2 regions of the Mangrovibacillus cuniculi genome follow, and region 2 is predicted to be linked to the other one. Evidence: a T-box and tRNA genes for the amino acid it is inferred to sense, from the RefSeq annotation. Region 2 holds a T-box; the other holds one or more tRNA genes.
The links. The T-box of region 2 lies ahead of leuS (leucine--tRNA ligase). A T-box ahead of a tRNA ligase gene usually reads a tRNA of that ligase, here a tRNA-Leu.
Positions count from the first base shown of each region.

Region 1: it has a tRNA-Leu gene. The T-box ahead of leuS (leucine--tRNA ligase) is inferred to sense a tRNA for this amino acid. The anticodon was not compared.

Region 1 covers NZ_CP049742.1:2,807,949-2,812,448, reverse strand. The annotation lists rRNA gene G8O30_RS14210 (23S ribosomal RNA) at 1-838, opposite strand, end outside; rRNA gene G8O30_RS14205 (16S ribosomal RNA) at 1,044-2,594, opposite strand; tRNA gene G8O30_RS14200 (tRNA-Ala) at 2,699-2,774, opposite strand; tRNA gene G8O30_RS14195 (tRNA-Pro) at 2,795-2,871, opposite strand; tRNA gene G8O30_RS14190 (tRNA-Arg) at 2,879-2,955, opposite strand; tRNA gene G8O30_RS14185 (tRNA-Leu) at 2,973-3,061, opposite strand; tRNA gene G8O30_RS14180 (tRNA-Gly) at 3,075-3,149, opposite strand; tRNA gene G8O30_RS14175 (tRNA-Leu) at 3,162-3,243, opposite strand; tRNA gene G8O30_RS14170 (tRNA-Lys) at 3,247-3,322, opposite strand; tRNA gene G8O30_RS14165 (tRNA-Thr) at 3,343-3,418, opposite strand; tRNA gene G8O30_RS14160 (tRNA-Val) at 3,426-3,501, opposite strand; rRNA gene rrf (5S ribosomal RNA) at 3,511-3,627, opposite strand; rRNA gene G8O30_RS14150 (23S ribosomal RNA) at 3,716-4,500, opposite strand, start outside.
Region 2 covers NZ_CP049742.1:1,959,468-1,970,364, reverse strand. The annotation lists one part of gene G8O30_RS10100 (IS3 family transposase) at 1-412, opposite strand, end outside; one part of gene G8O30_RS10100 (IS3 family transposase) at 412-874, opposite strand; gene desA (Delta(5) desaturase DesA) at 1,218-2,216, shown strand; gene G8O30_RS10090 (sensor histidine kinase) at 2,268-3,401, shown strand; gene G8O30_RS10085 (response regulator transcription factor) at 3,403-4,002, shown strand; gene mnmM (tRNA 5-(aminomethyl)-2-thiouridylate-methyltransferase MnmM) at 4,292-4,864, opposite strand; gene mnmL (tRNA modification radical SAM protein MnmL/YtqA) at 4,869-5,816, opposite strand; gene G8O30_RS10070 (YtzC family protein) at 5,965-6,258, shown strand; gene G8O30_RS10065 (glycogen biosynthesis protein GlgD) at 6,260-6,394, shown strand; gene G8O30_RS10060 (MDR family MFS transporter) at 6,531-7,718, shown strand; T-box leader at 7,766-7,980, shown strand; gene leuS (leucine--tRNA ligase) at 8,228-10,642, shown strand; gene G8O30_RS10050 (rhodanese-like domain-containing protein) at 10,649-10,897, shown strand, end outside.

The DNA of each region.
Region 1 (4,500 bases), 850 kb from region 2:
GATTGGAATTTCTCCGCTACCCACACCTCATCCCCGCACTTTTCAACGTGCGTGGGTTCGGGCCTCCATTCAGTGTTACCTGAACTTCACCCTGGACATGGGTAGATCACCTGGTTTCGGGTCTACGACCTCATACTCATTCGCCCTATTCAGACTCGCTTTCGCTGCGGCTCCGTCTTCTAAAACTTAACCTTGCATGAAATCGTAACTCGCCGGTTCATTCTACAAAAGGCACGCTATCACCCATTAACGGGCTCTAACTACTTGTAGGCACACGGTTTCAGGATCTATTTCACTCCCCTTCCGGGGTGCTTTTCACCTTTCCCTCACGGTACTGGTTCACTATCGGTCACTAGGGAGTATTTAGCCTTGGGAGATGGTCCTCCCGGATTCCGACGGAATTTCACGTGTTCCGCCGTACTCAGGATCCACTCAGGAGAGAACAAGATTTCGACTACAGGGCTTTTACCTTCTCTTGCGGACCTTTCCAGGTCGCTTCATCTACCTCGTTCTTTTGTAACTCCGTATAGAGTGTCCTACAACCCCAAGAGGCAAGCCTCTTGGTTTGGGCTGTTCCCGTTTCGCTCGCCGCTACTAAGGGAATCGCGTTTGCTTTCTCTTCCTCCGGGTACTTAGATGTTTCAGTTCCCCGGGTCTGCCTTCCAACTCCTATGTATTCAGAGAAGGATACTGTTCCATTACGAACAGTGGGTTTCCCCATTCGGAAATCTCCGGATCAAAGCTTACTTACAGCTCCCCGAAGCATATCGTTGTTAGTGACGTCCTTCATCGGCTCCTAGTGCCAAGGCATCCACCGTGCGCCCTTATTAACTTAACCGTTAATAATGCTATATTTTTTCTTACCATAATGGAAAGAAATCTTAAGATGGCGATTCTCGGTTTTAATTGCTTTGGTGTCTTACAGTATTTAGTTTTCAAAGAACAAAAGTTTTGATGGATTGAACCATCAAAACTAAACAAACCAATATATGTGCCGAACGTCAGTACTTCCGAAGAAGTACTGTTCCGTAATATATCCTTAGAAAGGAGGTGATCCAGCCGCACCTTCCGATACGGCTACCTTGTTACGACTTCACCCCAATCATCTGTCCCACCTTAGGCGGCTGGCTCCAAAAGGTTACCCCACCGACTTCGGGTGTTACAAACTCTCGTGGTGTGACGGGCGGTGTGTACAAGGCCCGGGAACGTATTCACCGCGGCATGCTGATCCGCGATTACTAGCGATTCCAGCTTCATGTAGGCGAGTTGCAGCCTACAATCCGAACTGAGAACGGTTTTATGGGATTGGCTTAACCTCGCGGTCTTGCAGCCCTTTGTACCGTCCATTGTAGCACGTGTGTAGCCCAGCTCATAAGGGGCATGATGATTTGACGTCATCCCCACCTTCCTCCGGTTTGTCACCGGCAGTCACCTTAGAGTGCCCAACTGAATGATGGCAACTAAGATCAAGGGTTGCGCTCGTTGCGGGACTTAACCCAACATCTCACGACACGAGCTGACGACAACCATGCACCACCTGTCACTCTGTCCCCCGAAGGGGAACGCCCTATCTCTAGGGTTGTCAGAGGATGTCAAGAGCTGGTAAGGTTCTTCGCGTTGCTTCGAATTAAACCACATGCTCCACCGCTTGTGCGGGCCCCCGTCAATTCCTTTGAGTTTCAGTCTTGCGACCGTACTCCCCAGGCGGAGTGCTTAATGCGTTAGCTGCAGCACTGAAGGGCGGAAACCCTCCAACACTTAGCACTCATCGTTTACGGCGTGGACTACCAGGGTATCTAATCCTGTTTGCTCCCCACGCTTTCGCGCCTCAGTGTCAGTTACAGACCAGAAAGTCGCCTTCGCCACTGGTGTTCCTCCACATCTCTACGCATTTCACCGCTACACGTGGAATTCCACTTTCCTCTTCTGCACTCAAGTTTCCCAGTTTCCAATGACCCTCCACGGTTGAGCCGTGGGCTTTCACATCAGACTTAAGAAACCACCTGCGCGCGCTTTACGCCCAATAATTCCGGACAACGCTTGCCACCTACGTATTACCGCGGCTGCTGGCACGTAGTTAGCCGTGGCTTTCTGGTTAGGTACCGTCAAGGTACCGCCCTATTCGAACGGTACTTGTTCTTCCCTAACAACAGAGTTTTACGATCCGAAAACCTTCTTCACTCACGCGGCGTTGCTCCGTCAGACTTTCGTCCATTGCGGAAGATTCCCTACTGCTGCCTCCCGTAGGAGTCTGGGCCGTGTCTCAGTCCCAGTGTGGCCGATCACCCTCTCAGGTCGGCTACGCATCGTCGCCTTGGTGAGCCGTTACCTCACCAACTAGCTAATGCGCCGCGGGTCCATCTGTAAGTGATAGCCGAAGCCACCTTTGAATCATCTGTCATGCGACAAATGATGTTATTCGGTATTAGCCCCGGTTTCCCGGAGTTATCCCAATCTTACAGGCAGGTTACCCACGTGTTACTCACCCGTCCGCCGCTAACTTGCGGGAGCAAGCTCCCACAAGTCCGCTCGACTTGCATGTATTAGGCACGCCGCCAGCGTTCGTCCTGAGCCAGGATCAAACTCTCCAATAGATGTTTGATTAGCTCATAAAAAACTTGTTTTGTTGTTTCCTAGAAACAACTGAATTAAACGTTGGCACTTGGTTTGTTTAGTTTTCAAAGTTCAATAATAAAATTGGTGGAGCCTAGCGGGATCGAACCGCTGACCTCCTGCGTGCAAAGCAGGCGCTCTCCCAGCTGAGCTAAGGCCCCGTAATCTGTTAAATATGTAATGGTCGGGAAGACAGGATTCGAACCTGCGACCCCTTGGTCCCAAACCAAGTGCTCTACCAAGCTGAGCTACTCCCCGATATATATGGCGCGCCCGAGAGGAGTCGAACCCCTAACCTTTTGATCCGTAGTCAAACGCTCTATCCAATTGAGCTACGGGCGCTTTTAAATTTTTAAGAATGGTGCCGAGGACCGGAATCGAACCGGTACGGTAGTCACCTACCGCAGGATTTTAAGTCCTGTGCGTCTGCCAGTTCCGCCACCCCGGCACTATCTAATTGTTGGAGCGGAAGACGGGATTCGAACCCGCGACCCCCACCTTGGCAAGGTGGTGTTCTACCACTGAACTACTTCCGCGTTATGAAATTATGCGGGTGAAGGGAGTCGAACCCCCACGCCTTGCGGCGCTAGATCCTAAGTCTAGTGCGTCTGCCAATTCCGCCACACCCGCAAATGGTGAGCCATGAAGGATTCGAACCTTCGACCCTCTGATTAAAAGTCAGATGCTCTACCAACTGAGCTAATGGCTCTTTATAAACTAAAGAGAAAATGGTGCCGGCGATAGGAGTCGAACCCACGACCTACTGATTACAAGTCAGTTGCTCTACCAACTGAGCTACACCGGCAAATATATGGTGGAGGATGACGGGATCGAACCGCCGACCCCCTGCTTGTAAGGCAGGTGCTCTCCCAGCTGAGCTAATCCTCCGTATTTTAAGCCTGGCGACGTCCTACTCTCACAGGGGGAGAACCCCCAACTACCATTGGCGCTGAGAAGCTTAACTGCCGTGTTCGGGATGGGAACGGGTGTGACCTTCTCGCTATCGCCACCAGACTCTATGTACATGTAAAAGAACGTTGTTCTTTCAAAACTAAATACTGCGCGCCACCAAAGCGTATTGCCGAGAATCACCAAGTTTGACTTGGTTAAGTCCTCGATCGATTAGTATTCGTCAGCTCCACATGTCGCCATGCTTCCACCTCGAACCTATCTACCTGATCATCTTTCAGGGATCTTACTTCTTACGAATGGGAAATCTCATCTTGAGGGGGCTTCATGCTTAGATGCTTTCAGCACTTATCCCTTCCGCACATAGCTACCCAGCGATGCCTTTGGCAAGACAACTGGTACACCAGCGGTGCGTCCATCCCGGTCCTCTCGTACTAAGGACAGCTCCTCTCAAATTTCCTACGCCCACGACGGATAGGGACCGAACTGTCTCACGACGTTCTGAACCCAGCTCGCGTACCGCTTTAATGGGCGAACAGCCCAACCCTTGGGACCGACTACAGCCCCAGGATGCGATGAGCCGACATCGAGGTGCCAAACCTCCCCGTCGATGTGGACTCTTGGGGGAGATAAGCCTGTTATCCCCGGGGTAGCTTTTATCCGTTGAGCGATGGCCCTTCCATGCGGAACCACCGGATCACTAAGCCCGACTTTCGTCCCTGCTCGACTTGTAGGTCTCGCAGTCAAGCTCCCTTGTGCCTTTACACTCTACGAATGATTTCCAACCATTCTGAGGGAACCTTTGGGCGCCTCCGTTACCTTTTAGGAGGCGACCGCCCCAGTCAAACTGCCCACCTGACACTGTCTCCCACCCCGATAAGGGGCGCGGGTTAGAAGTTCAATACAGCCAGGGTAGTATCCCACCAATGCCTCCACCGAAGCTGGCGCTCCGGCTTCCAAGGCTCCTACCTATCCTGT
Region 2 (10,897 bases):
ACCCATTTTTGATTGGGCTTTGAGGCATGGAAATTACGATTTAATATGTTTTCAGAAGCTTTTCCGAACCCACTGATGTACGATTGATATTTTTTCATTCTTACTATACAGCGTAACCCCAAATCACCCATGATACGATAGACTTTCTTTTTGTTTATACAGTGACCCTTTTCTTGGAGAATGTCTGTAATTCGTCTATATCCTAATCGACCTTTATGTTTTTTATAGATGAATTTAATGCGTCGTTTCCATTTTCGATCAGGATCTTTTCTTTGCCAACACTTCACAATGAAATAGTAAGTGCTTCTTGAAATTCTAGCTACTTTAACTAGGTCTTTAACGGGGAATTCATGCCTTAGTTCATATATTACCTTGGCTTTCATTTCTTTGGTGATTTTTCCTGAACTAAGGCTTTCAACTTTTTTAAATAAGCATTTTCCATTCTCAGATAATCCAGTTCTTTTTGAAGTTCTTCTATTGATGGATTTGATTGTTTATCTTGTTTGGTATTTTTTGATTTGGTCATGTCTACTAGCCTCACTTCTTCTTGAAAGGCTTGGGATCCTTGACTTTCCCACTTCCTAATCCATTTACGCACCATAGAAGGATCAGGAATTTGAAAAATAGCAGCTGCTTTCCTAATAGAATAGTCCAAGCCTTTAACGGATTTAATTACTTTTAGTTTAAAGGCTGAAGAATAGTTTGTATAGGGAAAGGAAAACGCAGTATCTCCATGATAGTGAACTAATGCCACCCAATGTCGAAGGACCGAAGGATCAATTCCTAGTTCTTTGGATAACGAGCGATAACTTACATTTTCAGTTTGATATCGATAAACAGCAAGTAACTTTTGTTCTTTAGAAAATTGGGACAAAAAAACACACCTCCAACTGTGGAATGTGTGTCCAACAATTGGGGTGCAGTTCAGAGCGCGATCTTACGCGACGAGGAGGCTCAGCAACCCGCCCCGTGGAACGCGTCCCCCTGGAGCGGAAATCCCTGTGCAGTCACTTTCGGTTTATTGTAATTTTTCTGAGTTTGAAAAGAGAGCAAAATAGTTTCTTCTATATGGATAAGAATATAAAAATCTTAGTATCTGCTAATAATGGCTAGTGATATGACATTTGTCATAAATATGATATGACAGTCATGACTGCACAAGGTTTTCTTTCCTAGATATACTTAAAAAAAAGATGTCACGGAAGGATGAACACTCAATGACACAAGTAGAACAACGACAACTTCGAAAACAAGTTGCTCCTTATGAAAAAGCAGAAATGATGAGAAGTGTACGACAATTGTGTAACACCTTACTTCCTTTTCTTGCAATTTGGGTAGTAGCCTATTGGAGTCTTTCTGTATCGTATTGGCTAACATTAGGATTAGCGGTTGTGAACGCAGGTTTATTAACTAGGATCTTTATCATTTTCCATGATTGCTGTCACTACTCGTTTTTTAAAAATCGTAAACTAAATAAATGGGTTGGCACTTTAACAGGAGTATTAACACTAGTACCTTATTCACAGTGGCAGCACGAACATGCTATGCACCATGCTACTAGTAGTAACTTAGACAAGCGTGGAGTCGGCGACATTTGGGTTCTAACGGTAAAAGAATATCAAGAAGCATCCATCTGGACGAAAATTGGTTATCGATTATACCGAAATCCTATAGTGATGTTTGGTTTAGGACCAACATATGTATTTCTTATCTCGTATCGTTTTAACCGTAAAGGTGCACGAAAAGAAGAAAGACTAAACACGTACCTAACAAATATATTAATTGTACTTATTGCGACTATTCTTAGCTTAACAATCGGTTGGCAAGCATTCTTATTGGTGCAAGCTCCAATCTTCCTAATCTCAGGAACCATCGGTGTTTGGTTGTTCTACGTTCAACATACGTTTGAAGACTCATACTTTGAGCCAGATGCGAACTGGCAATATGTTTCGGCAGCAGTGGAAGGTAGTTCGTATTACAAACTACCGAAAGTTCTTCAGTGGTTCACAGGTAACATTGGTTACCATCATGTGCATCACTTGAGTCCACGTGTACCAAACTATAAGCTAGAGGATGTGCACAACTCTTCAGAACCGTTACAAAACGTACCAACCATTACTCTTTGGTCATCCTTAAAGTCTTTAAAGTTTAGACTATATGATGAGAATCAGAAAAAGTTTGTCAGTTTTGGTGACCTACGAACATTGCAAAAATGATAGTATGAAGAGAAAGCAGGATATGCTTTCTTTTTTTATAGGAGTTGGACAATGGTCAGGAAAAAATTAAGTGACATTCAAGCGAAAACAGGAATATCTCCATACATTTGGATGATTTTATTTATCTTACCTTTTTATTTTATTTTTCAGTTGGAATCACCGGCTGCGATTGTAGCCGGTATCCTTTTAACCGTTTTATTCTTCCTTTTTTACCGCATTGCGTTGCGCGCAAAAAGATGGGGAATTTATGTTTGGGGAATTCTCTTGATGGGGATTTCTATTGCTTCAACAAGTTTATTTAGTTACATCTACTTTGCGTTTTTCTTGGCGCATTTTATTGGAAATATTAAAAATAGAGTTCCTTTTCTCACCTTATATTTTATTCATTTAGTCAGTACTTCCATTATCATAAATATCTCTATCGTTCAACAAGACGCTGTGTTTTTGCGTCAGTTTCCTTTTGTTGTCATCATCTGGATTGCTGTTATCCTTTTGCCGTTTAGTATTCATAACCGAAATGAGCGTGATGTGTTAACAGAGAAGCTAGAAGATGCGAATAAGCGTATTTCGGATTTAAGTAAGCTGGAAGAAAGACAACGGATTGCGAGAGATTTACATGATACGTTGGGGCAGAAACTTTCCTTAATTGGGATGAAAAGTGACTTAGCTCGCAAACTTGTGACGAAAAATCCAGAGCAAGCAAAACAAGAGTTAAAAGATGTTGGACAAACGGCCAGAACAGCTTTAAATGAAGTAAGGAAAATGGTTTCTTCTATGAGAGAAGTAAGGTTGCAAGATGAGTTGTTAAGGGTAGAACAATTGTTAACTGCAGCTAATATTACCCTAATTATTCACCAAACGGCAACGGAACATAAATTAAGTCCATTAACGGAAAACATTTTGAGTATGTGTTTGCGAGAAGCTGTAACGAATGTTGTAAAGCATAGCCTTGCTTCAAGATGTGAAGTTTCCATTGATCCAAGATTTAAAGATGTACAGTTAGTGATTCGTGATAACGGTATGTTTCAAAAACGAAAGCCAGATGAAGTGTTAGGAAGCGGGATTTTAGGAATGAAAGAACGCGTAGCATTCGTGAACGGATCTATTTCTATTGATACAGAAAATGGAACTGAGGTTACGATAGTCGTACCAAATGATGCAAAGCCGAAAAGTGAGGAGAAGTAAGATGATTAAAATAGTGATTGCAGAAGATCAACAATTGCTACTCGGAGCACTCGGATCATTGTTGAATTTAGAAGATGATATGGAAGTAGTTGGGAAAGCGACCAATGGAGAAGAAGCGTTAGAATTGGTGAGAACGTTACAACCGGATATTTGTTTGATGGATATTGAGATGCCAGGTGGAAGTGGATTAGACGCTGCAGAGCAATTAAAAGGTTCCGATTGTAAGGTCATCATTTTAACGACTTTCGCTCGATCCGGTTATTTTCAAAGAGCTTTAAAAGCAGGAGTGCAAGGATATTTGTTAAAGGATAGACCGTCAGAAGAGTTAGCGAATTCCATTAGAAATATCATGTCTGGGAGAAAAATTTATGCGCCAGAGTTAATGGAGGACGTCTATGCGCCGGAAAATCCATTAACGGAGAGAGAAATAGAAGTTTTAGAATTAGTTGCAAATGGGAAAAACACACAAGAAATTGCGGATAGTTTAAAGCTAAAGGCTGGGACAGTAAGGAATTATATCTCCACTATTCTAGACAAATTAGAAGTGAAAAATCGAATAGAGGCCATCACGCAGTCGAAGGAAAAAGGGTGGTTTAAATAACATAGAGGTTTGGACAAAACAAAAAAGGTACATTTCGAAAAAAACGAATGTACCTTTTTGACGTTGGATCTAAATTTATAATATTGCAGAATTATAAATTTACAGAATATAACTTTGGGATTGGAGCGGAAGGGGGCGACTCCTACGGGAAAGGTGGGTTACTGAGAGCCCGCAGGAGCGTTCTTCAGCGACGAGGAGGCTCAGCAACCCGCCCCGTGGAAAGCGTCCCCCTGCAGTGGAAATCCCATTGCAGTCACTTTCAGGATTTGTCCAAGACTCTATTTCATAATTATTTTTTAGAAATCAACAACAAAAACGGAGGATCATTTACTTGGTTGATGAATTCATACTTTGCTACGTCGAATTCTTTTTGATTTAGTTGCGATACATGAGACACTACTGCATCTCTCTCTATTTTGCCTTCTTCATGTCCATGATAAACAATAAGCGCTATAATGCCTTTTCTTTCTATTTTTTTACACAATACATTAATCGCAGTAATTGTAGTATCAGGCGTTGTAACAATTGATTTATCTCCGCCTGGCAAATAGCCTAGGTTAAACATTGCTGCACGTAGAGGTTTTTCTTCGTAAGCAGACAAATATGTTGCTACATTCTCATGTCCGTCTAAAATACAGTTGACTCGTTCTAGGAGACCTAATTCTTTCAAGCGAGTAGTGGTATTTTCCACTGCTTGATTCTGTACGTCAAACGCTAAAACTTTTCCATTATCTCCAACTAACCCTGCTAAGAACGCAGTGTCATGTCCGTTTCCCATCGTGCCATCAACTACACAATCTCCGGATATGACTCGTTCAGTCAATAGTTTTTTTGCAAATGTCATCACTCTATCTAACGTCATGTCTTTAACCTCGCACTTTCTTTCCTTGCCAACTATCACGATTGCGTAACTCTTGATTGATTCCATTTAATACACTCCATTTATCGGAGCTCCACATTGGGCCAACCATGAGAGAGAGCGGACCATCACCAGTAATACGATGTATGGTGACAGAAGAAGGTAATATTTCTAACTGATCACAGATTAATTCAATGTAGTCTTGTTGGGACATAAATTCGACTAATCCTTTTTCGTATTGCTTTACCATTGGTGTTCCTTTTAAAAGATGTAGCAAATGAAGTTTAACACCTTGAATATCTTGGTCGGCAACATATTGTGCTGTTTCCATCATCATATTGTAATTTTCGAGAGGTAATCCGTTAATTAAATGTGTGCAAACGCGAATGCCTCGTTTGCGTAGTGCTTGTACCCCTTTATCGTACGTCTTTAAATCATGAGCTCTATTTATTAAAAGTGCAGTTCTTTCATGAATGGTTTGAAGTCCTAATTCTACCCACAAATAAGTTCTGTGGTGAAGTTCCTCTAAATAATCTAACACATCATCTGGTAAACAATCAGGTCTTGTAGCAATAGAAATTCCTACAACACCATCTAATGTAAGTACAGATTCAAATCGTTCACGTAATACTCCTACAGGCGCATGCGTGTTAGTGAAAGCTTGGAAATAAGCAATATATTTACCAGATTTCCACTTAGAAGACATTTTTTCTACACCTTTTTGAAATTGCACGGGGGGTGGCTCTACTCGGTTGCCAGCAAAATCACCTGAACCTGCAGCTGAGCAAAACGTACAACCACCATGAGCCACAGTACCGTCTCTATTAGGACAGTCAAATCCGCCATCAAGGGAGACTTTAATAATTTTTTGACCGAAGTGTTCTTTTAATTGCGTGTTCCATGAGTAAAATCGTTGTTCTTTTATATCGAAGGGGAGGCTAATTTGGTTTGTCATGTTTAATGTCCTCTCTATAAGTGTTCCTAATGACCACCATTTTAGCATGGAAGGAAGAGTATTTCATGTACTTTCCAACATGAAAACTTGTCTTTTGGTTCAATCTAAAGGGGAGCAATTCCATTATTGGCTCAAGGGAGAGATGACGATGGCAACACGTAAATCAGTAGAAGAGTGTTTACAACATTGTGAAGATGCATTGAGATTAGCTCAAGAACAGTTTGTTGAAGCAAACAGACAAGAGCATTATCATGATTTGGAGTATGTAGAAGCTCAAGGTCTATTAGAGACTGCTGTCAATGAAGTGTTAAAGTTGACAGAAAGTGCAAACTGGCAACAAAAGGAACAACTTCATCGTATGCGTCTACAACTTCAAAGTCTTCAGAATGAAATGATCCTTTTAAATCATGATCGTCCAGAAAAGTTTACAGGAGGGTACTAAGATGGTAAAACCAAAATCAGATCAAGCTAATCCAGAGCAAAAGACAAGTAGTGGAAGAGAAGAATTTGCAAATCATCAATCTCCTGTGGATCAAGTGAAAAAAGCTAATCGTAAGAGAGCTCAGCAAGATTATTAAGTAACTAAGACCCAGCAATTATCATAATTGCTGGGTCTTTTGTCTAACTCTTTTTTCTGATATTTCTTTTATATATATTCCCACTTCAAGATGCGTTACAATGCTTAAGGGAAGTTATATAAAGGAGCGTATGTTCATGCCTAAATCACTTTGGCTTTTGGTAATTGGAATGATGATAAATGTCACGGGAGCTTCTTTTTTATGGCCATTAAATGCTATTTACATTCATCAAGAATTAGGTAAATCATTAACCGTTGCAGGATTGGTGTTAATGATTAATGCGGGAACAAGTGTAGTTGGTAACTTAGTGGGTGGTTGGCTATTTGATAAAATAGGCGGCTATCGATCCATTATTACTGGTGCAACCATTTCCGTCATTTCACTAGCTGGCTTATCACTTTGGCATGATTGGCCTTATTATGTCATCTTTTTAGCAACTGTTGGTTTTGGCTCAGGTATGGTTTTTCCATCAGTTTATGCAATGGCCGGCACTGTTTGGCCAGAAGGTGGTAGAAAACCATTTAATGCTATTTATGTAGCACAGAACGTAGGAGTTGCCTTAGGTGCAGCGTTAGGGGCTTTTGTTGCTAAATTCTCGTTTGACTGGATATTTATGGCCAACTTTGGGATGTATGTCATTTTCTTCTTCTTAGCCTTATTTGGATATAAAACGATTAAAGTAGAAGGAGCAATACAGACATCTGTTATTCAAGAAGCAAAGCCAATAAAAAATAAATCAAGAATTATAGCACTGGCGTTATTGTGTGCTGGATATATAATGTGTTGGATTGGATATGTCCAATGGCAATCCACGATTTCCACATACACACAAGAGCTAGGTATTTCTTTAAATCAGTACGGATTACTTTGGACTTTAAATGGTGGATTAATTGTACTTGGTCAACCTTTAATCAAGCCTATTATAAATAGAATGCAAAATCATATTAAGGCTCAAATGCTTGTTGGAATTGCCATATTCACTCTTTCTTTTTTCATTTTAATTTTTGCGCAAAACTTTACCATTTTTGCCGTTTCAATGATTATTTTGACAATAGGTGAAATGTTAGTTTGGCCAGCTGTCCCAACTATCGCGAGTTCCTTAGCTCCAGAAGGTAGAGAAGGGTTCTATCAAGGTATTGTGAATAGTACTGCTACAGGTGGAAGAATGATTGGACCGTTATTAGGTGGTATTATCGTGGATTCTTATGGAATGGCACCTTTATTTATGGTACTAATGGGTATTGGGTTTTTAGGTTTTGTCTTTACGGCTATATATGATAGAGGAATAAAGACAAAAGCCCAATCTTCCTCCATTGCTGCATAATACACTTGATTTTCCTTCAAACTAAGCATAGAATAATGTCATAATAGATTTGATCGGTGAAAAGGAGTAGTAGTACCTCTTCCTAATGCAGAGAGTTGACGGTTGGTGCAAGTCAACAGCGGAATGTATGAACTCGCCTTTGAGATGTTTACCTGAACTTACAGTAGGGTAGACCGTTTTCCGCGTTAAGGAGTAACGAAGCGAGTGCAGTTGTGCACTAATGTGGGTGGTACCGCGGGAGAAAACGCCTCTCGTCCCTATTTTATTTAGGGATGAGTGGCGTTTTTTGTTACGTGAAGTAACAACTCGGTGTTGGCCACGTGATGTGGCCTGTACTTAACCGAGTATCATTAATTTGAGGTAACTATGCAAACGAGCCAAGCAAATTCGGATGCACACAGTGATGTGGCCCGTACTTAACTGAGTCTCATTAATGAATGTTTACCTATAACAAATATCTCATCCCTAAACCTTACATCTTTATAACTAAATCACTAGGAGGAATAACAGTGAGTTTTCAACATTTAGAAGTAGAAAAAAAGTGGCAAAAACATTGGCTAGAAAACAAAACATTTAAAACAGCAGACGAAATCGGTAAACCGAAATTTTATGCATTAGACATGTTCCCATATCCTTCTGGAGCTGGACTTCATGTAGGACATCCAGAAGGGTATACTGCAACGGACATTCTTTCTCGTATGAAACGTATGCAAGGATACAATGTCTTACATCCAATGGGGTGGGATGCTTTTGGTCTTCCAGCAGAGCAGTATGCAATCGATACAGGAAATGATCCAGCAGAATTTACAGAAATCAACATCAATACGTTTAAAAGACAAATTCAAGCATTAGGTTTTTCTTATGATTGGGACAGAGAAGTAAATACAACCGATCCATCTTACTACAAGTGGACACAATGGATTTTCCTTAAGTTATATGAAAAAGGATTAGCGTATGTTGACGAGGTACCAGTAAACTGGTGTGAAGCACTTGGAACAGTTTTAGCAAATGAAGAAGTAATTGACGGTGTAAGTGAGCGTGGAGGACATCCAGTAGAGAGACGTCCAATGAAACAATGGATGTTAAAAATTACAGCATACGCAGACCGTTTACTTGAAGATTTAGAAGATCTAGACTGGCCAGAAAGCTTAAAAGATATGCAGCGTAACTGGATTGGTCGTTCGGAAGGTGCAGAAGTAACATTTAAGATTGATGGAACGGATGAAACATTTGACGTGTTTACCACTCGTCCGGACACGTTATTTGGTGCAACATATGCAGTACTAGCTCCGGAACATGCTCTTGTTGATGTAATTACAACAGATGAGCAAAAAGAAGCAGTTGATGCTTATGTAAATCAAGTAAAATTAAAAAGCGACTTAGAAAGAACGGATTTAGCAAAAACGAAAACTGGTGTCTTCACAGGTGCATTTGCTGTTAACCCAGTAAGTGGAAAGAGAATGCCGATTTGGATCGCAGATTACGTTTTAACGAGTTATGGAACTGGAGCGATTATGGCAGTCCCAGCGCATGATGAGCGTGATTATGAGTTTGCAAAAGTATTCGACTTACCAATTATCGAAGTGGTAGCTGGTGGAGATGTAGAAAGTGAAGCGTACACAGGTGACGGTGAACATGTTAACTCTGATTTCCTAAATGGACTTGGTAAAGAAGAAGCTATTACAAACATGATTACTTGGTTAGAAGAACAAGAAATCGGTAAAAAGAAAGTAACGTACCGCCTACGTGATTGGTTATTCTCCCGTCAACGTTATTGGGGAGAGCCAATTCCAGTCATTCATTGGGAAGATGGCACAATGAGTGCTGTGGAGGAAAGCGAACTTCCATTAATGCTTCCGAAAACAAAGAACATAAAACCATCCGGAACAGGAGAATCTCCACTTGCAAATATTGCAGATTGGGTAAACGTTGTCGATCCAGTTACAGGGAAAAAAGGTCGTCGCGAAACAAACACGATGCCACAATGGGCAGGGAGCTGCTGGTATTATCTACGTTATATCGACCCAACAAATGAAGAAGCATTAGCTTCACAAGAAAAGTTAAAACATTGGTTACCTGTAGATATTTACATCGGTGGAGCAGAACATGCTGTCCTTCACCTTCTATACGCTCGTTTCTGGCATAAATTCCTTTATGATATCGGAGTAGTACCGACAAAAGAACCGTTCCAAAAATTATTTAACCAAGGGATGATTCTTGGAGAGAATAATGAAAAGATGAGTAAATCTAAAGGGAATGTAGTAAATCCAGACTCTGTAGTAGAAAGTCACGGTGCAGATACGCTTCGTCTTTACGAAATGTTTATGGGACCACTAGAAGCTAGTGTGGCGTGGTCAACTAATGGATTGGATGGCGCAAGAAGATTCTTAGACCGCGTATGGCGTTTACTTGTTGATGAGGAAGGTAACCTTCAATCTAAAGTTCAATCTGGTGCTAATGATGGATTAGAGAAGTCCTATCATCAAACTGTGAAGAAAGTAACAGAAGATTATGAGGGATTACGTTTTAATACAGCTATTTCTCAAATGATGGTATTCATTAACGATGCATATAAAGCAGAGACAATTTCAAAAGAGCATGCAGAAGGTTTCGTGAAGTTACTATCACCTGTCGCTCCTCATCTTGCAGAAGAACTTTGGGAGAAGCTTGGTTATTCAGAAACGGTAACATATGAAGCTTGGCCAACGTTCGATGAGTCTAAATTAGTGGATAATGAAATAGAAATCGTAGTACAAGTAAATGGAAAAGTAAAAGCAAAACTTCTTATTCCTGCGACAGCTACTCGTGAAGAAATGCAAGAAATTGCATTAAATGATGCACGTGTAGTAGAATCCATGGAAGGTAAGACTGTTCGTAAAGTAATTGCTGTTCCACAAAAATTAGTAAACATTGTTGTTGGCTAAAGGAGGATTTCCATGATAAAAACTATTACGACAAAAGAACTTCAAGAAAAATTAGAGAACGGTGAAGAATTAACGTTAATCGATGTTCGTGAAGACGATGAGGTAGCGGAAGGGATTATTCCTGGAGCAAAACATATTCGTATGGGAGATATTCCTGCCTCACTAGAACAGCTAGATGCAGACAAAGAGACGATTTACATTTGTCGATCTGGAAGAAGAAGTGAGAATGTGTGTCTTTACCTTCAAGAACAAGGT